DNA from 2 places in the Mycobacterium sp. NGS39 genome. Region 2 is predicted to be linked to the other one. Evidence: predicted binding sites of a transcription regulator. Region 2 holds the regulator's gene; the other holds the start of a gene.
The links. Region 2 encodes LexA, which represses DNA repair genes until DNA is damaged. Its sites were predicted from a motif close to CGAACANNTGTTCG; they were not measured.
Positions count from the first base shown of each region.

Region 1: a site for LexA is predicted at 2,321-2,334, ahead of cofD (2-phospho-L-lactate transferase). Genes of this name have one in related genera too.

Region 1 covers NZ_JCALDH010000005.1:147,795-159,456, forward strand. Annotated here, with positions in the region: gene AC5Y39_RS09145 (coenzyme F420-0:L-glutamate ligase) at 1-1,132, opposite strand, end outside; gene cofD (2-phospho-L-lactate transferase) at 1,129-2,124, opposite strand; gene AC5Y39_RS09155 (WhiB family transcriptional regulator) at 2,519-2,782, shown strand; gene AC5Y39_RS09160 (metallopeptidase family protein) at 2,810-3,232, opposite strand; gene AC5Y39_RS09165 (DUF3499 domain-containing protein) at 3,355-3,825, shown strand; gene AC5Y39_RS09170 (phosphomannomutase/phosphoglucomutase) at 3,902-5,290, shown strand; gene AC5Y39_RS09175 (TobH protein) at 5,287-6,354, shown strand; gene manA (mannose-6-phosphate isomerase, class I) at 6,359-7,585, shown strand; gene AC5Y39_RS09185 (cation diffusion facilitator family transporter) at 7,599-8,519, shown strand; gene AC5Y39_RS09190 (hypothetical protein) at 8,610-9,080, shown strand; gene AC5Y39_RS09195 (transcriptional regulator) at 9,077-9,406, shown strand; gene AC5Y39_RS09200 (ABC transporter permease) at 9,552-10,469, shown strand; gene AC5Y39_RS09205 (ABC transporter ATP-binding protein) at 10,466-11,245, shown strand; gene AC5Y39_RS09210 (ABC transporter substrate-binding protein) at 11,242-11,662, shown strand, end outside.
Region 2 covers NZ_JCALDH010000003.1:396,984-408,645, forward strand. Annotated here, with positions in the region: gene AC5Y39_RS06635 (DMT family transporter) at 1-424, shown strand, start outside; gene AC5Y39_RS06640 (class III extradiol ring-cleavage dioxygenase family protein) at 429-1,112, shown strand; gene miaA (tRNA (adenosine(37)-N6)-dimethylallyltransferase MiaA) at 1,109-2,017, shown strand; gene dapF (diaminopimelate epimerase) at 2,075-2,947, shown strand; gene hflX (GTPase HflX) at 2,994-4,409, shown strand; gene AC5Y39_RS06660 (hypothetical protein) at 4,419-4,922, opposite strand; gene AC5Y39_RS06665 (acyl-CoA dehydrogenase family protein) at 5,014-6,174, shown strand; gene AC5Y39_RS06670 (hypothetical protein) at 6,240-6,500, opposite strand; gene lexA (transcriptional repressor LexA) at 6,535-7,185, opposite strand; gene AC5Y39_RS06680 (LysM peptidoglycan-binding domain-containing protein) at 7,379-7,825, shown strand; gene nrdR (transcriptional regulator NrdR) at 7,918-8,382, shown strand; gene AC5Y39_RS06690 (PhzF family phenazine biosynthesis protein) at 8,387-9,073, opposite strand; gene AC5Y39_RS06695 (alpha/beta fold hydrolase) at 9,105-10,157, opposite strand; gene AC5Y39_RS06700 (proteasome assembly chaperone family protein) at 10,196-11,170, opposite strand; gene AC5Y39_RS06705 (trypsin-like serine peptidase) at 11,308-11,662, shown strand, end outside.

The DNA of each region.
Region 1 (11,662 bases), on a different contig from region 2:
CGGCACCGACCGCCACGGTGAACATCGTGTGCTCGGCTGCGGTGCGGGTGCTGTCGGGATAGTCGTGCGCGCCGTCGGGCACCAGGAACGGAATCACCAATTCTGGTGCCTCGTAGAGGATTTGACCGCGGGCCACTCGCGCGTCGACGGCGTGTGCCGGTTTGCCGTCGCGCGTGAGGTCGTCGCGCCAGCGGGCCTTCATGCGGTCCAGCAGTGCGACCCGGCGGTCACGATCACGCAACCAGACGAACCGCACCGGGCGCGTGTGATGCGGCGCCGGCGCAGTGAGTGCATCCGCGACGGCGGCTTCGATGTGCTGAGGCGGCACCTGCTCGGGCGTGAACCGCCGCACAGACCGGCGCAGCAGCAGCGCCTGCCGGCGACCTTCGGCAAGTGCCTCCTCGGTGCCGAGCCAGAACAGATCTTCGTCGCCGGCCCGCACCAGCCGCGCGGCGGTGGAGCCGTCGTCGGTAATTGCCAGGCCGCGCACCACAGCCACCGGGACACCGGTCAGCTTGCCCTTGACAAGGTCTGCGGCGCAAGCCAATTCGTCAGCGACCGCGACTTCGGTCACCACCAGCTCGTTGCCGTACGCGTCGTGAGCGCCGGCATAGGCATGCAGCACCTCGACACCGGACGCACCGATCGCGACGTCGATCTGCCCGTTGCGCCACGCGCGACCCATCGTGTCGGTGATCAGCACACCGACAGTGACGCCGAGCCGTTCCCGCAGCCGCGCCCGCAATGTCGCCGCGCTGGCGTCAGGGTCGACCGGAAGCAGCGCGAGCTCGGTGGCCCCGACATTCGAGCCGTCGACGCCCGCGGCGGCCTGCACCAGCCCCAGCGCGTTCTCAGTGATCAGCGTCTTGCCCTTGCGCGCCAGAACCCTGACTGCTTCGGCGTCGATCAGCTTGCGGCGCAGGTCATCTCGGGCCTGTGGGTCGGCCGGCGCCGGCACGATGCGGCCCTCGCACTTGCTCACGACCTTACTGGTGACCACCACCACGTCGCCGTCGCGCAGCCACGGCGCTGCCGTGGCGATCGCCGCGGCCAGGTCGTCGCCGGGCCGGAACTCGGGAAGCCCGGCTACCGGCAGCAGCTCGACGCGGCGCGCCGACCCGTGATCGGTCACGACCGCGGCTCCGACGTCAGCCCGGCCAACTCCAGACCGCTGCGCACCATGTCTGCGGTGGCGGCCGGGTTCGTCATCAGCAGCGGCACCGCACGAACGGTCACCCCGTCGATGGTCGCGGTGTCGCCTTCGTGGATCAACCAGCCGTCGAGGATCCCGACTCCGCTGCGGGCGCCGTAGTAGGCGCCGACGGCCTCCGACGTGCTGGGCACACCGATCACCCGCAGGCATTCATCGGCCATGCCGCGCAAGGGTTTTCCGCTGACTATCGGGGAGTAACCGATCACCGGCGCGGAGGTGGAGCGCAATGCGCCGCGGATGCCGGGGATCGCCAGGATTGCGCCGATGCTGACGACGGGGTTCGACGGTGCCAGAAACACCACGTCCGCGGATTCGATCGCGTCGACGACGCCGGGTCCGGCGGTGGCCTTCTCGGCGCCGACGAACGCGAAGCTGTGCGTAGGCACCTGCGCGCGGTAGCGAACCCACCACTCCTGGAAGTGGATCGCGCGCTGTGCGCCGTCGGCGGGATCGGTGATGACGACGTGGGTTTCGCAGCGGTCATCACTGGCGGGCAGCAGTGTCGCGCCGGGCGACCAGCGGTGGCACAGTGCTTCGGTCACTTGCGACAGTGGATAGCCTGCCCGCAGCATCTGGCTGCGCACCAGATGGGTCGCCAGGTCGCGGTCGCCGAGCCCGAACCAGTCGGGCTGCACGCCGTAGCGGGCCAATTCCTCCTTCGCGTGCCAGGTTTCGTCGCGGTGGCCCCAGCCGCGCTCGGGGTCGATGCCGCCGCCGAGGGTGTACATGCACGTGTCCAGATCGGGGCAGACGCGCACGCCGTGCATCCACGCGTCGTCGCCGATGTTGACGACGGCGGTCAGCTCATGCGTGCTTTCGCCGGTGGCGAACTGGCCGAGGCCGAGCAGGTGCTGAACGCCCAAAAGGAAGCGCGCCCCGCCGACGCCGCCCACGAGAACGGTGACCTTCACAACCCAGGACACTAAGCCTTCGCCCGCGCGCGCGTTCGCCGCGGTGCGACACGCCGCAGAAACGACGCGCCGAATCTCGATAACGAGATGGTATGAATTTTGGTTCTAACGCTTGACCGGGCCTGCTCACAAGTGTGTAATCACATCAGTGTCATTCCCGGTTCGCCAGCCGGTTCCGGTGCAGCAGACCGAGATTCGATCACTTGTTCGAATTCTGCTGAATAGTGGGCGACATCCACAACCAACTGCGATTCTTAGGTTAGGAGGCGAAATGCCTTACGAGCAAAGCGATTTCCCGCGACCGATCCGGCTGGTCGACCGCGGATTGAGCGCGGCAGGCAGCGCGCCGCAAACCCACTCCGACGACGAGGCACCCAGCGCCCAGCGAGCTAACTTGGCTTTGGTGCCTGACTTTTTCGGTCTGCCACCGGACGCCCCGGACGACCAATGGCAGGAGCGGGCACTGTGCGCCCAAACCGACCCGGAGGCGTTCTTCCCCGAAAAGGGCGGCTCTACCCGTGAGGCCAAGCGCATCTGCATGGGCTGCGAGGTTCGCGGCGAGTGCCTCGAATACGCACTGGCCCATGACGAGCGCTTCGGCATCTGGGGCGGTCTCTCCGAGCGGGAGCGCCGCCGCCTCAAGCGCGGCATCATCTAGCCCCCAACTGCTCAGGCACCCAGGCGCTCAGTCGTCGTCGATCGTCGGGTCGATGACGGAGGGTTCGACACCCAGATACGTCGCCACCTGAGCCACCAGCAACTCATGCAACAAGTCCGCAAGTTCGTCGCTGTCTTTGGCGCGCCGCTCGATCGGCTTGCGAAACAAGACGATGCGTGCGCGCGTCGAATTACCCCGAACGTCCACACCGGCGGGGATCAATCGGGCCAGGGCGATCGGCCCGTCGGCCACCACCTCCGGCGGCCACTGCACACTGTCCGGATCCTTGGGGGAGATGCGCGGGATCTCGTCGACCGCGACGTCGAGCCCGGACACCCGGTCGCGCCACCGCTGCTCGATCGGCTCATAGGCCTCGAGCACCGCCATGTCGAATCGCTCGGCGCGGCTGCGCCATCCGGGCACCGTCGGCGGCAACAACGGACCCCTCATCTCCCGTCGCCGGGAACGGCGTCTACCGGCCACGCGGGCGATCGTAACGGTTGGGGATCTTCGCTTCGGACCGTGCGCGTGTCCGGCGGCGGCCGACGATCCCGCACGATAGCCTTCCCGACGTGAACGTTCCCCGTCGCTGCTGCCGGCCCGGGTGTCCTCAATATGCGGTCGCGACGCTGACGTTTGTCTACTCGGATTCCACGGCGGTCGTCGGCCCGCTGGCCACCGCGCCGGAACCGCATTCGTGGGACCTGTGTGTGGGACACGCCAGTCGCATCACCGCCCCGCGCGGATGGGAGCTGGTTCGCCACGCCGGGCCGCTGCCCACCAGTCCCGACGAAGACGACTTGGTCGCGCTCGCCGACGCGGTCCGGGAGAACCGTGACGGCGGCCGGGGCAACTTCGTGATGGGAAGCCGGGGCAGTGCAGCGCTCGACGACTCGCCCGCCGGCGGCCGATACCAGCAGATCGATCCGGTCAACGGCGCGCCCGTCGGCACCCACGGCGCCGTGCTGGCCCCGCCACCTTCTGCGTCGTCCAAGGCCGGTAGACGCCGCGGCCACCTCAGGGTGTTGCCGGACCCGCAGTGAGTTGAACCTGAGGCCGGGGGCAAACAGTTAGGCTGGCGCCAACAGTAGCGTTCTCGACCAGGAGTCAACCTTCGTCATGTCCCGGCCCGCTGCGTTGGTGCACAGCGTGATCAAGGCCTACGACGTTCGTGGGCTGGTCGGCGATGAGATCGACGAGCCGTTCGTCGCCGAAGTCGGCGCCGCATTCGCGCGGTTGCTGCGCGACGAAGGTGCGCGGCAGATGGTGCTCGGGTATGACATGAGGTCGAGTTCACCGGCGCTCGCCGCGGCATTCGCCGACGGTGTGACCGGCCAAGGCCTCGACGTGGTCCGCATCGGTCTGGCGTCCACCGACCAGCTGTACTTCGCGTCCGGCATGCTGGACTGCCCCGGCGCGATGTTCACGGCCAGCCACAACCCTGCCGCCTACAACGGCATCAAGCTCTGCCGGGCCGGCGCAAAACCGGTGGGCCGCGACACCGGGCTCGCCGCGATCAGCGAGCACATGATCGCCGGCGTGCCCGACTATGACGGGCCGGCCGGCAAGGTCACCGACCGCGACGTGCTCGCCGACTACGGCGAATTCCTGCGGTCCTTGGTCCACCTCAGCGGAGGGCGGGCGCTGCGGGTGGCGGTTGACGCGGGTAACGGGATGGCCGGCCACACCACACCCGCGGTGCTCGGCCCGATCCCCTCGATCACCGTCGAGCCCTTGTATTTCGAACTCGACGGCACGTTCCCCAACCACGAGGCCAACCCGCTGGACCCGGCCAACCTGGCCGACTTGCAAGAGCATGTCCGGGCGACCGGTGCCGACATCGGGCTGGCTTTCGACGGGGATGCCGACCGCTGCTTCGTGGTCGACGAACGCGGCGAGCCGGTGTCGCCGTCGGCTGTCACGGCGCTGGTAGCGGCTCGCGAACTCGACCGGGAGATCGGTGCCACCGTGATCCACAACCTGATCACGTCGCGTGCCGTGCCGGAGCTGGTGACCGAGCGCGGGGGGACGCCGGTGCGCTCACGCGTCGGGCACTCCTACATCAAGGCGCTCATGGCCGAGACAGGCGCGATCTTCGGTGGCGAGCATTCTGCGCACTACTACTTCCGCGACTTCTGGGGCGCCGACTCCGGCATGCTGGCCGCGCTGCACGTGCTCGCGGCACTCGGCGAGCACGATCGGCCGCTGTCGGATCTGATGGCCGACTATCAGCGCTACGAGCAGTCCGGCGAAATCAACTTCACGGTCGCCGACGCCCAGGATTGCATCGACGCCGTACTGAAATCGTTCGGCACACATATCGTCTCGATCGACCACTTGGACGGCGTGACCGTCGACTTGGGTGAGGGCACCTGGTTCAACATCCGGATGTCCAACACCGAGCCGTTGCTGCGGTTGAACGTCGAAGCGCGGACCCCGGAGGCGGTGGATGCCGTGGTGGACCGAGTCGCAGCCGAAATCCGTTCTGCGTCAAAGGTTTCGTCATGAATGCCACGCGGTCGGTGATCGACCTCGACGACGTCGACGGGCTCGTCGCCGCCGATACCGAAGGCCTGCTGCGGGCGGCGTCGACGGCCGGGGCACATGTGCGTGCGACGGCTGCCGCGGTCGACGAGGGGGCGCTGGAGTCGCTGGCCGGTCCGCAACCGCGCACGGTGGTCTGGGTGGCCGGGCGCGGCACCGCCGGCACTGCCGGTCGCATGGTGTCCGCGCTCGTCGGCCAGTCTGCCGGGGCGCCGATCATGGTGGCCGCCGGCGCGCCGCCGTGGATCGGCCCGCTCGACGTGGTCGTGGTGGCCGGCGACGATCCCGGCGACCCTGCGTTAGTGGCCGCCGCGTCGATGGGAGTGCGGCGCGGCGCGCGGGTGCTGGTGGTCGCGCCGTTCGAAGGACCGCTGCGAGACGCCGCTGCCGGACGGGCCGCGGTGCTCGAGCCGCGGCTGCCGCTGAACGACGCGTTCGGGTTGACCCGCTATTTCGCCGCCGGCTTGGCCGCTGTGTCGACGGTCGACCCCGCAGTGCACGCCGACATCGCCGCGCTGGCCGACGACGTCGACGCTGAAGTGCTGCGCAGCAGTGCCGGCCGCGAAGTGGTCACCAACCCGGCCAAGGCACTGGCGGATCGTATGGTGTCGCGCCGCGTGGTGCTGGCCGCCGACTCCGCCGCCGCGTTGGCCTTGGCGCAGCACGGCAGCGCGGTGCTGCTGCGGATTTCGGGCACCGTGGCCGCCGCGGCCGGACTGGGTGACGTGGTGGTGGCGCTGCGGTCGGGTTTCCAACGGGGGCACGTGGATTCGGTGGACGCGATCTTCCACGACGAAGAGATCGACGGTCCGCTGCCGGAGCGCCTGCGGGTTCTCGCGTTGACGCTCACCGATGAACGCGCCGTGGTGGCGGCCCGCACGGCAGGGCTCGACGACGTCGACCTGGTGGGTGCCGCAGACGTGACGGATCCCGCCGCGGCGGGGATCGGCACCGCCGACGCGCAATTGGCAGTGCTGGCGGTGCGGTTGGAAATGGCCGCGGTGTATCTGCGATTGATTCGGGGTTAGCGACGTGCATCTGTTACGCGGCGCGGTGCGCACCTACGCGTGGGGGTCCCGCACGGCGATCGCCGAATTCACCGGAAGACCAACTCCCACAAAACATCCCGAGGCCGAGCTGTGGTTCGGTGCGCACCCCGGCGATCCGGCGTGGCTGCAGACCGACGCCGGAGACCGGTCCCTGCTCGAGACCCTCGCGGCCGATCCTGAAGGCCAGCTCGGCGTATCGGTGGTCGAGCGATTCGGCGAACGCCTGCCGTTTCTGGTGAAGGTGCTGGCCGCTGACGAGCCGCTGTCATTGCAGGCGCACCCGAGCGCGCGGCAGGCCGCCGAGGGGTTCGACCGCGAGGAGCGGCTGGGCATCCCGGTGACCTCGCCGACGCGCAACTACCGTGACCGCAGCCACAAACCCGAGCTGGTGATCGCGGTGGAACCGTTCGAGGCGCTGGCGGGGTTTCGCGACGTGGCGCACACCGTCGAGCTGATGAAGGCGCTGGCGGTACCGCTCCTCGATCCGTTCATTGCGCTGCTCAACGGCCAGCCCGACGCCGACGGGCTGCGGGCACTGTTCACCACCTGGATCACCGCGCCGCAACCGGACCTCGACGTATTGGTGCCTGCAGTGCTCGACGGCGCTATCGACTACATCCGTTCGGGCGCAAAGCAATTCGCCGATGAGGCGAAAACGGTGCTGGAGCTCGGCGAGCGGTATCCCGGTGACGCCGGCGTACTAGCGGCGCTGCTGCTGAACCGCATGCACCTCGAGCCGGGGGAGGCTCTCTTCCTGCCGGCGGGCAACCTGCACACCTATCTGCGCGGCGTGGCGCTGGAAGTGATGGCCAATTCAGACAACGTGTTGCGCGGCGGGTTGACCCCCAAGCACGTCGACGTCCCGGAGCTGCTGCGGATCCTCGACTTCCATCCCGTCGCAGCAGAATCGATGCGTCCCGAAATACGTTGGGAGGGACCAGAGCTCGTGTACCTGGCACCGGCCGACGAATTCGCGGTGTCGTGTTTGCGCATAGACGGCGAGAACCTGGGACACGAGATCGACACCGCCGTTCGACATGACGGACCCCAGGTTCTCTTGTGTACCGGTGGCGCGGTGCAATTGCACGCGAAGTCGTCGTCGATGACCTTGCAGCGGGGGCAGGCGGCCTGGGTGCCGGCCGACGACGGCCCCATTCGCTTGGTCGCCGAACGGCCGGCGGAGTTGTTCCGGGTTACCCCAGGTGTTTAAGGAGAATCGCGGCGTGTCGAGCGAGGGCAGTACGAAGGCGATCTTGGCGGCGTTGGCGGCCAACGCCGGTATCGCGGTAGCGAAGTTCGTCGGCTATCTCATCACCGGCAGCTCGTCGATGCTGGCCGAGGCGGTGCATTCGGTGGCCGACACCTCAAACCAGGCGCTGCTTCTGCTGGGGCAGCGCCGCGCCCGCAAGGAAGCCGACCGCCTGCACCCGTTCGGGTACGGCCGCAGCCGCTACTTCTACTCGTTCGTCGTGGCGCTCGTATTGTTCAGTCTCGGTTCGCTGTTCGCGCTCTACGAGGGCTACCACAAGATCAGCCATCCCGAGCCGTTGACGTCACCGGTCGTGGCGATCGTGATCCTCGCGGTGGCAATTGCCTTAGAGTCGTTCAGTTTACGAACCGCGGTGGTCGAGTCGCGGCCGCTGAAGGGCTCCGGCAGCTGGTGGCGGTTCATCCGCACGTCGCGCAATCCCGAACTGCCCGTCGTGCTGCTCGAGGATCTCGGCGCGCTGACCGGACTGCTGTTCGCATTCATAGGCGTGGGGCTGACGGTCCTCACCGGCGACGCCGTCTGGGACGGCGTCGGCACCATAGCCATCGGTGTGCTGCTCGGTGTGATCGCGATGATCCTCATCGTCGAGATGCACAGCCTGCTGATCGGCGAGGGCGCCACCGGCGAGCAGGAACGCGCGATCCGCGGGGCGCTTGAGGCCACCCCGAACGTCGACCGGGTGATCCACCTGCGCACTCAGTATCTCGGGCCCGAGGAGATGTTGGTCGCCGCCAAGATCGCGTTGTCCCCGGGCAGCGACATGGTGACGGTGGCCCGGGCGATCGACGACGCGGAGGCACGGGTGCGCGAGGCGGTACCGGCCGCACGGGTGATCTATCTCGAGCCAGACCTCGACCGAGCGCTGGCCAGGTAGCCGCCGGACGCGGACGGCGACATCGGACGCTGTCCGACACTTGACTTTCCTGATGGGAAAGAGAAGCGTACTTTCCCACTAGGAAAGTAGGTGGACGTGGCTGACCTGACACCCGATCAGGCGCGCGAGGCGCTGCGCAGGGTCGAGCACGCGCACGATCAAATCGCCAGCGCTGTCGGACTGCCCGGCGGCTATTGGTGGGCAATGGCTGCCGGCTGGCTGGCATTGGGCGTCATAGGTGCCTTCGCGACGATATGGTTCACCAGCGCGGCCACCCTGGCTTTCGGGATGGGACACTCGTTGATCGCGTCGCGGCTGCTGGAAGGCCGACGGCCGAATCCGCGGCTACAAGTCAACGAAGTCGTTGCGGGCCGGCGCATTCCGCTGATTGTGATCGGCATGCTCTTCGGCTTCGTAGCGCTGACAGTGGGGTTGGGGTTTGCGATCCACGCCGATGGCGGCCGCCATGCCGGCATCTGGGCGGCGCTGATCGTGGCCGTCATGATCGGCTTCGGTGGCTCGACAATCTTCACGGGGATTCGCACTCGGCTGCGCACATGAAAGCCCGCTTCGACGAACTGATCCATCAGAGCACGCGGCTGTCGCTGGTGGCTGCTCTCGCGGCTGCCGACTGGGTCGAATTCTCCTACCTCAAGGAGCGCTTCGCTCTGTCGGACTCGGCGTTGTCCAAACAGCTCTCGACTCTCGAGTCCGCCGGGTACGTCACCACACAGCGGCATCCGCGCGGCAGTCGGCGCACCCTCATTGCGCGTCTGACGGACGCGGGCCGTGACGCGTTCGACGGCCATGTCGCCGCCCTGCGGGAAATAGTCGACGAGCCGTTGCGGCAATCCAGCGGTACCCGGTCGCGCATTCGATCAGGCTGATCGAAACACGCGATACCCGTCGGCAGGTGGCGTAATAGCCTGACGACCGAATGTCGTTGCAGCTCAAGCTCTGAGCAAGGTGGCGTAAAGCGCGCCTGATTCGCTCGCGGCCGGCACGCGACGCCGCGTTGCAACCTTCGGCACCGTGTTACGTTTCCTGCCCGACCAGGCCATGCAGGGAGACGAAGTGGTATCGGCGCCGACACGCACACCCGGGCTCACTGCGGTGCGCAGGTCGGCGACCTTGCCCGCCGGAGTGTCGGTGAAGCCGCTGAGGGCACGACGATCCCGCACTGCGCTGCTTCACCGGATCGTCATGGTCGGGCTGCCACTGCTCAGCCTTGTGATGGCGACGGTCGCGTGGGATGCCTCAGTGCGCCTTGAATTGTTTTCGCCGCGCCTGCTGCCTTCACCGGCCGCGGTACTGGACGCGGCGCGGCAGATGTACGCCGACGGGACGTTGCCGGCCGATGCGGCTGCCAGCTTCCGCCGCGCACTGCAGGGCTTCGTTGTCGGCTCGGCCGTGGCCATCGTCGTCGGCACCCTCACCGGACGCAGCAGGATCGCGCGTGGGCTGCTCGAGCCGCTGATTCAGGTGGTGCGTCCGATACCCGCAATTGCGTTGGTGCCGTTGGCGATTCTGTGGTTCGGCATCGGCGAGGAATCCAAGCTGTTCCTGACCAGCCTCGGTGTGTTCTTTCCCGTCTGGGTCAACACCCATGCCGGGATCTCGGCAACCCGCGAAGACCATCTTCGGGTGGCGGCCTCGCTCGGCGCGTCGCGGTGGCTGACGTTCACCAACGTCGTACTGCCCGGCGCGCTGCCGTTCGTCGTGACCGGTTTGCGTCAGGGCATCGCGACGTCACTGATCTTGATCGTGGCGTCGGAGCAGTCCGGGGTGACGGCGGGGCTCGGCTTCAGGCTCGACCAAGCCCGCCTGTTCAGCCAGCCCGACCGGCTTTTCGTCTGTCTTGCCGCGCTGGGGATCGTCGGTGCGATCGCCGATCAGCTGTTCCACCAAGCCACCCGGCACGGTCTGCGGTGGGCGAAAGAACAGTCGTGAGCATCGACATCCAAGGTCTCACCGTGCGCTACGCCGACACGGCGAGGCCCGTGATCGACGGTCTGGACCTCACGATCGCCGCGGGTACGTTCGTGGCCGTGCTCGGACCGTCGGGCTGCGGCAAGTCGACGTTGCTCAATTCCATCGCCGGATTCGTCCGCCCGGCAGCCGGTTTCGTCGCCTTCGACGGAGCGCCGATCACCGGTCCCGGCCGTGAACGTGGCGTCGTGTTCCAGCGCGACGTGTTGTTCCCGTGGGCGTCGGTGGGCAGCAACATCGGTTTCGCGTTGCGCGCCGCACGGCTGCCTCGACGACAGCGGCCCGAGCGGATCGCCGAATTGCTCGAGTCGGTCGGCCTGGCGCCGTCGGTGGCCAAGAAGCTGCCGCACGAACTGTCCGGCGGCATGCGTCAGCGGGTGGGAATCGCCCGCGCACTGGCCAACAATCCGCGGGTGTTGCTGATGGACGAACCTTTCGGGGCGCTCGACGCGCTGACCCGCCAGCAGATGCAAGACCTGGTGACCGAACTGTGGGAGAACCGCGGAAGCACAGTCGTTTTCGTGACGCACGACGTCGACGAAGCCATCCGGATCGCGTCCTCGATCGTGGTGATGGACCGCGAGGGCACGGTGGCCGCGCACCTGGCAAACCCGCTGCCGAGGCCTCGAACCGCAAGCCGGCTGGGTGAATTCGAAGAGTACGCGGCGCTGCGCCGCCAGTTGCACGATCTGCTGCTGGCCGAGTCCGCGTCGGCTGCTACGAGGGAGCACATATGACACGGGCACGACGTTTCGCCGCGGTTCTTTTCGCCTCGCTGCTGGGTCTGGGCTTCGCTGCCGCCTGCGCCGACAGTCAAGAGTCCGCCTCGACTCTGACGCTGGGCTGGGTGGTCGATCCGTGCTGGGCACAGGTGCCCGTCGCCGACGAGCTCGGCTACTTCGCGCAGAACGGCGTAACGGTCAAGGTGGTGCCGTTTCCCACCGGTGCTGCGGCATTGGAGGCGCTCGCGGGCGGCGCAGTCGACGTCGCCAATGGCGGTGACGTCCCGACGTCTGCCGCAGTGCTGAAGAATCCGCGGCTACGGGTGATCGCCGACGGGGCGCGCTGGCCGGAAGGCCGGTTCGTGGTCCGGCGGTCGTCGGGCATCGACTCCATCGCTGCGCTGGCGGGCCACAAGATCGCGGTACCGCTGG
Region 2 (11,662 bases):
CTGGTCCGGCTCGGTGGCCGCGGTGCTGCTGGCGCTGGTGTCCGGATCGCTGTGGGGTGTGTTCGCCGTGCTGACCAAGGGCGTGGTCGACCAACTCGACGACGGCATCCTGCCGCTGCTGCGCAGTCCCGAGCTCTACGCATGGGTGGTGGTCGCCCTCGCCGGCACAGCGTGGCAGCAGTCGGCGTTCCGGGCGGGGACCATGACCGCTTCGCTGCCCGCGATGACCGTGGCAGAGCCGGTCGTGGGCTCCGCGCTCGGGATCGTCGTGCTCGGCGAAACGCTCGACACCAACGACATCGGGTGGTTCGCTCTGGCGGTGGCCGTGGTGGCGATGGTCGCTGCGATCGTCGCGCTCGCCCGCGGCGAAGCGCTGGCCTCCGAGTCGGCCGACCACGCCGCCGTCGCGCAGCGCATACCGTGAAGCCGTGCTGAGCGCCGTCGCGATCGTTCCGTCGGCACCTGTGCTGGTGCCGCAGCTTGCCGGTGCGGCGGCCGCCGAGCTCGTCGACCTGCGCCGCGCGGTGTTCGCCGCGGCCGGCGCGCTGCCACCGCGCTGGCTGGCCGTCGGCGTGGGTCCGGCCGATCAGGTGATCGGACCTCATGAAGCCGGCACCTTCGCCGGGTACGGCGTCGACGTGCGTGTCGGGCTGTCGCCCAGTGCCATCGACGTCGGCCAGTTGCCGTTGGTCGCGTTGATGACGGCCTGGGCGCGCGGCGAGTCGAGCCCCGACGCGCACGCCGAGGTGCGGGTGTTCAACGCCGGCCACACCGCCGACGAGGCCCTTCGTCGCGGGCGGGAACTGCGCGACGTCGTCGACCGGTGCGCCGACCCGGTGGGCGTGCTCGTCGTCGCCGACGGCGCCAACACCCTGACCGAACGGGCCCCAGGCGGCTACGACCCCGCCTCTGTCGAGGTGCAAACGGCGCTCGACGACGCGCTCGCCGCGGGCGACGTGGCGGCACTGGCCCAGGTGCCGCCGTCGATTCCCGGCCGGGTGGCCTGGCAGGTGCTTGCCGGTTTGGCCGGCGACCGCCCGCGATCGGCCCAGGAGCTGTACCGGGGCGCGCCCTTCGGAGTCGGCTACTTCGTGGGTGTGTGGGTGCCGTGAGCCGGCCGATCGCGATCATCGGGCCGACCGGCACCGGCAAGTCGCAGCTGGCGCTCGACGTCGCAGAGGCCGTGGGCGGCGAGATCGTCAATGCCGACGCGATGCAGCTCTACCGCGGCATGGACATCGGCACCGCGAAGCTGGCACCTCAGCAGCGCCGCGGCATCCCACACCACCAGCTCGACGTCCTCGACGTCACCCAAACCGCGACCGTCGCCAACTACCAGCGCGGCGCAGCCGCCGACGTCGAGGCCATCCTGGCCCGCGGCGCGGTGCCCGTGATCGTCGGCGGATCGATGCTCTACGTGCAGTCGCTGCTGGACGACTGGTCCTTCCCCGCCACCGACCCTGCGGTCCGCGCTCGCTGGGAGCAGCGGCTCGCGCAGATTGGCGTCGAGCAGCTGCATCGCGAACTGGCGCAGGTCGACCCGGCCGCCGCGGCGTCGATCCTGCCGTCGGACGGGCGGCGGATCGTGCGGGCGCTGGAAGTGGTGGAACTGACCGGGCGGCCGTTCGCGGCGTCGGCGCCGACCATCGGAACTCCGCGCTGGAACACCGTGATCATCGGGTTGGATTGCGACACAGCCGAACTCGACGAGCGTCTAGCCAAGCGCACCGAGCAGATGTTCGCCGACGGCCTGGTCGACGAGGTCGTCACGCTACTGGGCAAAAGGCTGCGGGACGGCGTGACGGCGTTACGGGCACTCGGCTATGCGCAGGTGATCGCCGAGCTCGACCGCGGGTGCGACGGCAGCGCCGCGGGTGAGCCGACGTTCATCGCCACCCGCCGCTACGCGCGCCGCCAGCGCTCGTGGTTCCGCCGCGACCACCGCATCCAGTGGCTCGACGGCGCCGATCCGGGCAAAGCAGATGCCGTGCTGCGGGCATGGCGGCACGTATCCTGAGCAGGTGATCCGCGCCTACGACGATGACGCCGGCGCAGCCGGGATAACGGGGCGCACATGATCTTCGCCAAGGGCCACGGCACCCAGAACGACTTCGTGCTGCTGCCCGACATCGAGGCGAAGCTGCCACTGACCCCGTATTTGGTGGCCGCCTTGTGCGACCGCCGCCGCGGGCTCGGCGCCGACGGGGTGCTGCGGGTGACCACCGCCGGCGCCGCGGCGGCTTGCGGAGCGCTTCCGCGGGTGCCCGAAGGCGTGCAGCCTACGGACTGGTTCATGGACTACCGCAACGCCGACGGGTCGGTTGCCGAAATGTGCGGCAACGGCGTGCGCGTGTTCGCCCACTACCTGCGCGCCAGCGGCCTGGCGGCGCGCGACGAGTTCGTCGTCGGCTCGCTGGCCGGTCCGCGGCCAGTGCAGGTACACCGCGTCGACCACACCTTCGCCGACGTCACCGTCGAAATGGGCAAAGCCAACCCGCTCGGCACCGGCGAGGCGGTCGTCGGCGGCCGTCGCCTTCGCGGGCTGGCCGTCGACGTCGGCAATCCGCATCTGGCGTGCGTCGATGCGGAGCTGACCGACGATGAGCTACGCGCCCTAGACGTTGCGGCGCCGGTGGCGTTCGACCGCAAACAGTTTCCAGACGGCGTGAACGTCGAGGTGCTGACGGCGCCCGTCGGCGGTGCGGTGTCGATGCGGGTGCACGAACGGGGCGTCGGTGAGACCCGTTCGTGCGGAACGGGAACCGTCGCCGCCGCGGTGGCGGCCCTGGCGCACGACGGCGCGTCCACGGGCTCACTGACGGTTCGTGTCCCGGGCGGCGAGGTGCTCGTCACCGTGACCGCGGCGACCAGCTATCTGCGCGGTCCGTCGGTACTGGTCGCCGGCGGGGAAATCTCGGAGGAATGGTGGCAGGCACAGCGGTGTTAAATCAGGTGCGCGCCGCAGATCCGGCGGGCACCATGTCTTATTGCTTATGACTGATCCAGAATTTCCTGTAGACGACACACCGAGCATCGGCGAACTGGCTCTCGAAGACCGCTCCGCCCTGCGCCGCGTGTCCGGGCTGTCGACCGAACTTGCCGACGTCTCCGAGGTCGAGTACCGCCAGCTGCGGCTCGAACGCGTGGTGCTGGTCGGCGTGTGGACCGAAGGCAGTGCGGCCGACGCCCAGGCCAGCCTGGCCGAGTTGGCGGCGCTGGCGGAAACGGCGGGCTCGCAGGTGCTCGAGGGAGTGATCCAGCGCCGCGACAAACCCGACGCGTCGACCTACATCGGCTCCGGTAAGGCCAACGAGCTGCGCGAGATCGTGCTCGCCACTGGCGCCGACACCGTGATTTGCGATGGCGAGCTGAGTCCGGCGCAGCTGACGGCGCTGGAGAAAGCCGTGAAGGTGAAGGTGATCGACCGCACCGCGCTGATCCTCGACATCTTCGCGCAGCACGCCACCAGCCGGGAGGGCAAGGCGCAGGTGTCGCTGGCGCAGATGGAATACATGCTGCCGCGTCTGCGCGGCTGGGGCGAGTCGATGTCACGGCAGGCCGGCGGCCGCGCAGGCGGCAGTACCGGCGGTGTGGGTCTGCGTGGCCCCGGTGAGACGAAGATCGAAACAGACCGTCGCCGGATCCGTGAGCGAATGGCCAAGCTGCGCCGCGAGATCAAAGGCATGAAGCAGGCTCGCGACACCCAGCGCGGCCGGCGGTTGCGCAGCGACGTGCCGTCGATCGCGATCGTCGGATACACCAACGCGGGCAAGTCGAGTGTCCTCAACGCACTCACCGGCGCCGGCGTGCTGGTTCAGGACGCCTTGTTCGCCACCCTCGAACCGACTACGCGCCGAGGCGAATTCGACGACGGGCGGCCGTTCGTCATGACAGACACCGTCGGGTTCGTCAGGCATCTGCCCACGCAGCTGGTCGAGGCTTTCCGCTCGACCCTGGAAGAGGTTGTCGACGCGGACCTGTTGGTGCATGTGGTCGACGGATCGGACGCCAACCCGCTGGCACAGATCAACGCGGTGCGGGGAGTGATCCGGGAGGTCGTCGCCGATCACGACGGCCATGCCGCACCAGAACTGTTGGTAGTCAACAAGATTGACGCCGCCGGTGATCTCGTGCTCGCCAAGTTGCGGCGCGCGCTGCCCGGCGCGGTGTTCGTCTCCGCTCGAACCGGCGAGGGGCTGGACCACCTGCGGGCCCGGATGGCCGAGCTCGCCGTACCCACTGACACCGCGATCGACGTCGTGATTCCTTATCACCGCGGTGATCTGGTGGCCCGCGTCCATGCCGACGGTCGCGTGCAGGAGTCCGAACACAACGCCGACGGCACCCGGATCAAAGCGCGGGTTCCGGTGGCCTTGGCGGCGAGCCTGCGCGAATTCGCGTCGACCTAGCGTCGGCGCCTATGCGATTTCGTACACGTCGGCTGCGTCTGCGGCCATGATGCGTTGCGCCAGTTCGGCTTTCAACACGTCCAGCCGCGCCTCCTCGGCCTCGGTGCGGGCGTCGTTCTGGGCGAGGTTGATGAATTCTTCGGTGACGAACCCGTCGCGCAGCACCAGCGTCGCCGAACGGTCGCCGATGCCGACTTCGAAGACGAAACTCTCGCGCAGCCGTCCGAGGTCGCGACGTGACAATGCGGGATCCACGACGTAGCGGCCGTCGCTGACTGCCCGCGTCACCGCCTCGATCCCGTCGCGTGCCCCGGGGCCGCGGAACGCGGTTCGCACCACCACCTCGCGGCGCTGCGGCGGCGCGTCGGGTGAGAGCACCTCGAACGCACGCTGCAGAACTTTGAATGCGTTCGCCACGCCGCCGGGAGAGCCTGCGCCGTGGTAGCGCATCAGGTCGTCGAACGTGAACTCGATTATCCGCCCACGCTCTCGGACACGGATGACCTCGGCCACGGTTTCACTGTAGGACGCGTGGCCGGCGACCAAACCAACCATCCGGTTGGTATATCTTTGGGCGCAGGTTCCCGATACCGGAGGTCACGCCGTGGGCAATGTCGTCAGATACCAGCGCACCCTTTTCGAGCCCGAGCACGAGCTGTTCCGCGAGTCCTATCGCTCCTTCTTGGAGCGCCACGTCGCGCCGTACCACGAGCAGTGGGAGAAGGACAAGATCGTCGACCGCGGCGTCTGGCTGGAGGCCGGCAAGCAGGGCTTTCTGGGAATGGCGGTGCCCGAGGAATACGGCGGCGGCGGCAACGCAGACTTCCGGTACAACACGATCATCACCGAAGAGACCACCAAGGGCCGCTACAGCGGAATCGGCTTCGGGCTGCACAACGACGTGGTGGCCCCGTATCTGCTGAGGCTGGCCAACGAAGAGCAGAAGCAACGCTGGCTGCCGAAGTTCTGTACCGGCGAGCTGATCACCGCGATCGCGATGACCGAGCCGGGCACCGGCAGCGACCTGCAGGGCATCAAGACCCGCGCGGTCAAAGAAGGTGACCACTACATCCTCAACGGGGCGAAGACCTTCATCACCAACGGCATCAACTCCGACCTGGTGATCGTCGTCGCGCAGACCGATCCGGAGAAGGGCGCGCAGGGCTTCTCGCTGCTGGTCGTCGAGCGCGGAATGGAAGGCTTCGAGCGCGGCCGTCATCTGGACAAGATCGGGTTGGACGCCCAGGACACCGCCGAGCTGTCGTTCACCGACGTCAAGGTGCCCGCCGAGAACCTGCTCGGTGAGGAAGGCAAGGGCTTCATCTACCTGATGCAGAACCTGCCACAGGAGCGCATCTCGATCGCGATCATGGCGGCCGCAGCGATGGAGGCCGTGCTGGAGTCGACGCTGCAGTACACCAAGGAGCGCAAGGCTTTCGGCAAGCCGATCGGCAGTTTCCAGAACAGCCGCTTTCTGCTCGCCGAGCTGGCCACCGAAGCAACCGTGGTGCGGATCATGGTCGACGAGTTCATCCGGCTGCACCTCGACGAGAAGCTGACCGCCGAGCAGGCCGCGATGGCCAAGTGGTACTCCACCGAAAAGCAGGTCCATCTGATCGACCGGTGCCTGCAGCTGCACGGCGGCTACGGCTACATGCGCGAATACCCGATTGCGCGCGCGTATCTGGATGCCCGGGTGCAAACGATCTACGGCGGTACGACCGAGATCATGAAGGAAATCATCGGACGCTCGCTGGGCGTCTGAGCCGGCGAAACGTCAACTGGCGCAGTCTGTTCGGTGAGCCGCGCGGGCTGTGTCCTTGGTGCGGATCAGGGAACCGGGTACGGCCACACGCAGATGTAGATGTTGCCGTTGCAGCGGGTGAGCACTTCCTGACTCGGGGCTCCGACGAACGCGCCGCCGGGTCCCAGCTGCGGTATGCAGCCGTAGCCGTTGGGATTGGGCACCATGCCGCGCGGACACATCGCGACATGGCTTTCGGCGCCGGGGGAGGCGACCGCGGGGACGACGAGCGCTGCTGCTGCCATCGCCGCTGCTGAAATCACTCGCACCGCCCGGAACGCACGCATGAATCCACCTTGCACCCGAGGCGCGGTGTGCGGGTCAGATTTTGCGGATCACCGTCACCACGCGGCCGAGAATCGCGGCATCGTTGCCGGGAATCGGATCGAACGCGGGGTTGTGCGGCATCAGCCAAACCTGGTTGCCGGTGCGCTTGAACGTCTTCACAGTGGCTTCCCCGTCGATCATCGCCGCGACGATGTCGCCGTTGTCGGCGGTGTTCTGCTGTCGCACCACCACCCAGTCGCCGTCGCAGATCGCGGCGTCGACCATCGACTCGCCCACGACCTTGAGCAGGAACAACGACCCCTCGCCCACCAATTCGCGGGGCAGCGGGAACACGTCTTCGACCGCCTCCTCGGCGAGGATGGGCCCGCCTGCGGCAATGCGTCCGAGCACGGGCACGAACGTCGGTTCCGGCAGCGCGTCAGAACCGGCGACATCAGTGGTGACCGCCGTCGCCGCGTCGTCGGCCCCGCGTACATCGACGGCGCGGGGACGATTCGGGTCGCGGCGCAGATAGCCCTTGCGTTCCAGCGTGCGCAGCTGATGTGCCACCGACGACGTGGAGGTGAGGCCGACGGCGTCGCCGATCTCCCGGATGCTCGGCGGATATCCCCTGGTGGTGACCGATGCGCGGATCACCTCCAAGATGGTCCGCTGACGTTGGGTGAGACCGCTGCTGTCGCTCATGACTGCAAATCTAGCTGTCGTCACAGACATCTTCAAACATGTGTTCGAGGCGTGTCGCATTCGTGATCGGGAGCGAGCGAGCCTGTCGGACTGTGATGTCTCAGGACGCGAGCCTGTCGGACCCCTCTGGTACACATCGATCAAATGTTCGGACTTCGAACGCATGATCGACTATATTCGAACAAAGGAGCGAATGGTGACGACAGAAGGGGCGCTCATGACCGTGATCGACACGTGGGACGTACCGGCGCCGACCCTTCGGGCTCGCCGTCCCGTACCGAACCGGCCAGGCGGTGCCGCGGTCAAATATCGGGCGACAGGCGTGGCGGTGTCGTGTGCACCGCACCGGCCGCGACGCGTCAGCACCACCGTGACCGTCATGCTGGCGGCGGTCGCAGCCCTGATCACGGTGTGGCTCATCGCGATCGCCCAAGCCCGCAGCGCCGACACGACGGGCACCTCCGCGCCGCAGCAGTTGGCGGTCGTGCAGGTGCAGCCCGGCGAGAATCTGCAGCGGCTTGCGGCCAGAGTGGCGCCGGACGCGCCGGTGGCCGGGGTGATCGAGCGGATCCGGGAGCTCAATCACCTCGACTCTGCAGCGCTGGATGCCGGGCAGACGCTGATCGCCCCGCTCGGGTGATGTCCGCGGCGACGTTGGGCCGCGTCCGCCGCCCGCGGGTAGTCTCGGAGGCGTTCGACTCGACCGAATGTCTGCGCGGCGAAGGAGCAGTCATGCACTGTCCGTTCTGCCGCCATCCCGATTCCCGGGTGGTCGACTCGCGGGAAACCGATGAGGGCCAAGCGATCCGACGCAGACGCTCATGCCCGGAATGCGGGCGCAGGTTCACCACCGTCGAGACGGCCGTGCTGGCGGTGGTCAAGCGCAGTGGGGTCACCGAACCGTTCAGCCGCGAGAAGGTGATCCGCGGCGTGCGACGGGCATGTCAGGGCCGCCAGGTCGACGACGACGCGCTCAACCTGCTCGCGCAACAAGTGGAAGACACCGTGCGGGCCACCGGCTCCCCCGAGGTGCCCAGCCACGAGGTCGGCCTGGCCATTCTGGGTCCGCTGCGCGACTTGGACGAGGTGGCCTATTTACGGTTCGCGTCGGTGTACCGGTCGTTCACCTCCGCCGACGACTTCGAGCGGGAGATCGAGGCCCTGCGCGCCCACCGCAAGGTCAGCGCGTCGAAGTAACCCTTCAGTCGACGCGCACGGTGCCATCGTCGACGACGCGGCCGCCCACCGTCACCCACCCCTCAGGGCTCCACCGGGTGTAGATGACGGAACCTTTGCCCTGGGTGATCGTGAGATCCCGGCTGAGAATGTCGGTGATGCGCACGGCCGCCGCGCCGGTCGCCTCGTCTTCGGCGACGCCGAGGTCAGCCGCGAACATCCGCGAGCGCAGGTGTCCGCGCGACTTGTCGAGCCAGGCCCAGATGTAGTGCGGGTCGTCTTCGGGGTAGTCGTCGGGATCCGCGTTGACGACGTCGTCGGGCGAGGGCAGTTCGTGGAAGGCAAACTCCGGCGCCCAGTCGGCGCGTGCGCGTACCGTCGTCAACTCGTCCTCGTAGCCGACAGCGACCACACCCGCCGGCACCTGCAACGTGCGGATCGGAAGCCCGCGTTGTTTGAGCCACCACGCCAACCCCACCGTCGGGTGCCCGGCGAACGGCAACTCTGTCGCAGGAGTGAAGATGCGAGCGTGGGCGGTGGTTGCACCCCGATCAGGCACGTCGACGAAAATCGTTTCGCTGTAACCCAATTGGGTCGCGAGCCCTTGCCGGTCACGCGGTGCGACGGTGCTCGCGTCGACGATGCCGAGCGGATTGCCGAAGTTTCCTTCCGCGTCGGTGAACACGCGCACCACGGACACGTCGGTACCCATGTGCCCGACTCTACTCAGCGCGAGCGCCGGATCAGGTTGCGCTGCGCTCGTCGGAACTCATCGCGTCGAGCACCGCGACGCGGGTGTCGATCGGACCGGAGATCGTCTGGTCGCTGATGCCGGCGCGCAGCAGCGACCGCAGCCGATCCTGGTCGTATACCGCGGGTTCCGTGGAATCGATGAACTGCTCGACGACCTCGACGAAGCGGTCCGGGTCGTCGTGGAACGGAAAATGGCCGGAGTTCTCGAAAACCTCCAGCCGCGAACCCGGCATCGCGGCGTGCGCCATCTGCGCATGAGCCACCGGGATCACCGAATCGTGCTCTCCCCAAATCAATTGCACCGGAACGGATTGCGTCAAATAACATCGGTCGAGCATGGTCACCACCTGGCCGCGCCAGTCCACCACTGCGCGCAGCGTCCGCGAAAACGCCGACGACGCCGTGGGCTCCGGCAACTCCGCGAGCACTCGAAGCACGTCGGGCAGATCATGGCCGAACCGTGTGGGGGCCAGTCCCGGCGCCGCGCTGGCAGCGGCATTGAGCATCGCGCCCAACATGCGCCCGACGATCTGCAACGCAGGCAACGCTCCCGGAAGCCGCAACAGCGCCAGCGCCTCGGTGCCCATCGGCAGCGACGCGAGGCGCAGCGCGAAATGGACGTCCTTGGTCACCCCGCCCGTCCCGACGAGCACGATCCGTTCCACCAATTGCGGGTACTGGTAAGCGAATTGCATCGTGACGCCGCCACCGAGCGAGTGTCCGATCACGGTCACGCGGTCGATGTCGAGGACGGCGAGCAGGTCGCGCATGCCGTTGGCGTACGCGGCAACCGAGTAGTCGGCCCGCGGTTTGTCCGACTTGCCGTGACCGAGCAAGTCCGGGGCGATCACGGTGAACCGTTGCGCAAGTTTTGTCTGCACGGCCTCCCAGGTCGACGAGTTGTCGCCGATGCCGTGGATCAGCAGGATCGCGGGCCCGTCACCAGCGACGCGAAACGCGCGGCGGTAGCCGTGAATCGTGCGGAACTTTAGCGTCGTCCGCACGTCGCGTACCGGCCGCAGATTCGTCGTCCGCGCAGTCATAGGGCCACCTCCGCTTCGGGCCGGCGGCCCGGGTCAGCTCACTTCTTGTCGTCGCCGTCTCGGAAACCGTCCGAGAAGTCACCTGTCTGCTGCGCCAGGAAGCGTTCGAACTCCCCGGCCAGTTCTTCGCCGCTGGGCAGCTCTTCGTCGCGCGCCAGCAGCGAGCGGTTCTCCTGGGCCGCGACGAACGCGTCGTACTGGCGCTCCAGCGCGGACACCACCTGCGCAACTTCGGGGCTGGAGTTCACCTGCTCGTCGACCTTCGCGCGGATCTCCGCTGCCGCCTCGGTGAGCGCCGCCAAGGGGATCTGCAGCGAAGCGACTTTGCTGACTTCGGCCAGCAGCGCCTCGGCCGCGGCGGGGTAGTCGGTCTGCGCCAAGTAGTGGGGGACGTGCACGGTGAACCCGACGACGTCGTGGCCGTGCTGGGCCATCCGGAACTCCAGCAGATTCGACGCGCTGCCGGGCACCTGCACCTCGCCGACCCACGGCTGATGGTGGGCGATCAGCTCCTTGTTGTTGGAGTGCGCCGTCATGGTCACCGGCCTGGTGTGCGGCACCGCCATCGGGATGGTGCCCAGACCGATCGTCTGCCGCACGCCCAGCCGCTCGGCCAGCAGCCGCACCGCGGTGACGAACCGCTCCCATTTCAGGTCGGGTTCCATGCCGGCCAGCAGCAGAAACGGCGTCCCGACCGTGTCGTGCAGCGCGTAAAGGCTCAGCTCCGGATCGTCGTAAGCGGTGAAGTGGTCGGTCTTGAACGTCATCAGCGGTCGGCGCGACCGGTAGTCCAGCAGCTCGTCGATCGCGAACGATGCCACCAGCTCGGTGTCCAGCGCTTCCCGCAGGTAGCGCGACGACAGCCGGATCGCGTGGCCTGCGTCCGAGAAACCCTCCAATGCGTGAATCAACACCGGACCGCGGCCGTCGGGCGACGACAATTGCGGGGCCGGAAACTCCAGCTCGTACATTCCGCTCTGATCCGGCCGGTATTCATCGCGGTGCTCAGCCATTCTTTTCGCCTCCTTCCGCGGGCCCGGTGACGTCTAGTGTCGCTGCCGATCGGCCCAGCCGCCACCGCAGGCCGCAATATTGCGATCGCGGGTACCCCTGTTTGCTCAACGCGACACTGGCATCGTTGCGTTCCAGGATGATCGACGTGATGCGCGTGCGCCTGGCCCCCCTGCTGCTGGTGGCCGTCTGTCTGCTGAGCTGCGCGCCGCGACATCAGCCCGCCGCTGCGGTTGCGCCGCCGCCACCGACGTCGGCCACCGCCGGGCCCGTCGCTCCCGATCCGTTGGTCGGGGCGGTGTTCCTTGGGGCCTCAGACATGCACACCTGTACCGGATCGGTGCTGCATTCGGCCACCGGCGACTTGATCCTCACCGCTGCACACTGCGTGGCCTCGGGCTATCCGACGACATTCGCGCCCGGATTCGACGGCCGGGCCGGTTCCGCCGGCACCTGGACCGTCGGAGCGATCTACCTCGACCCGCGATGGCTGG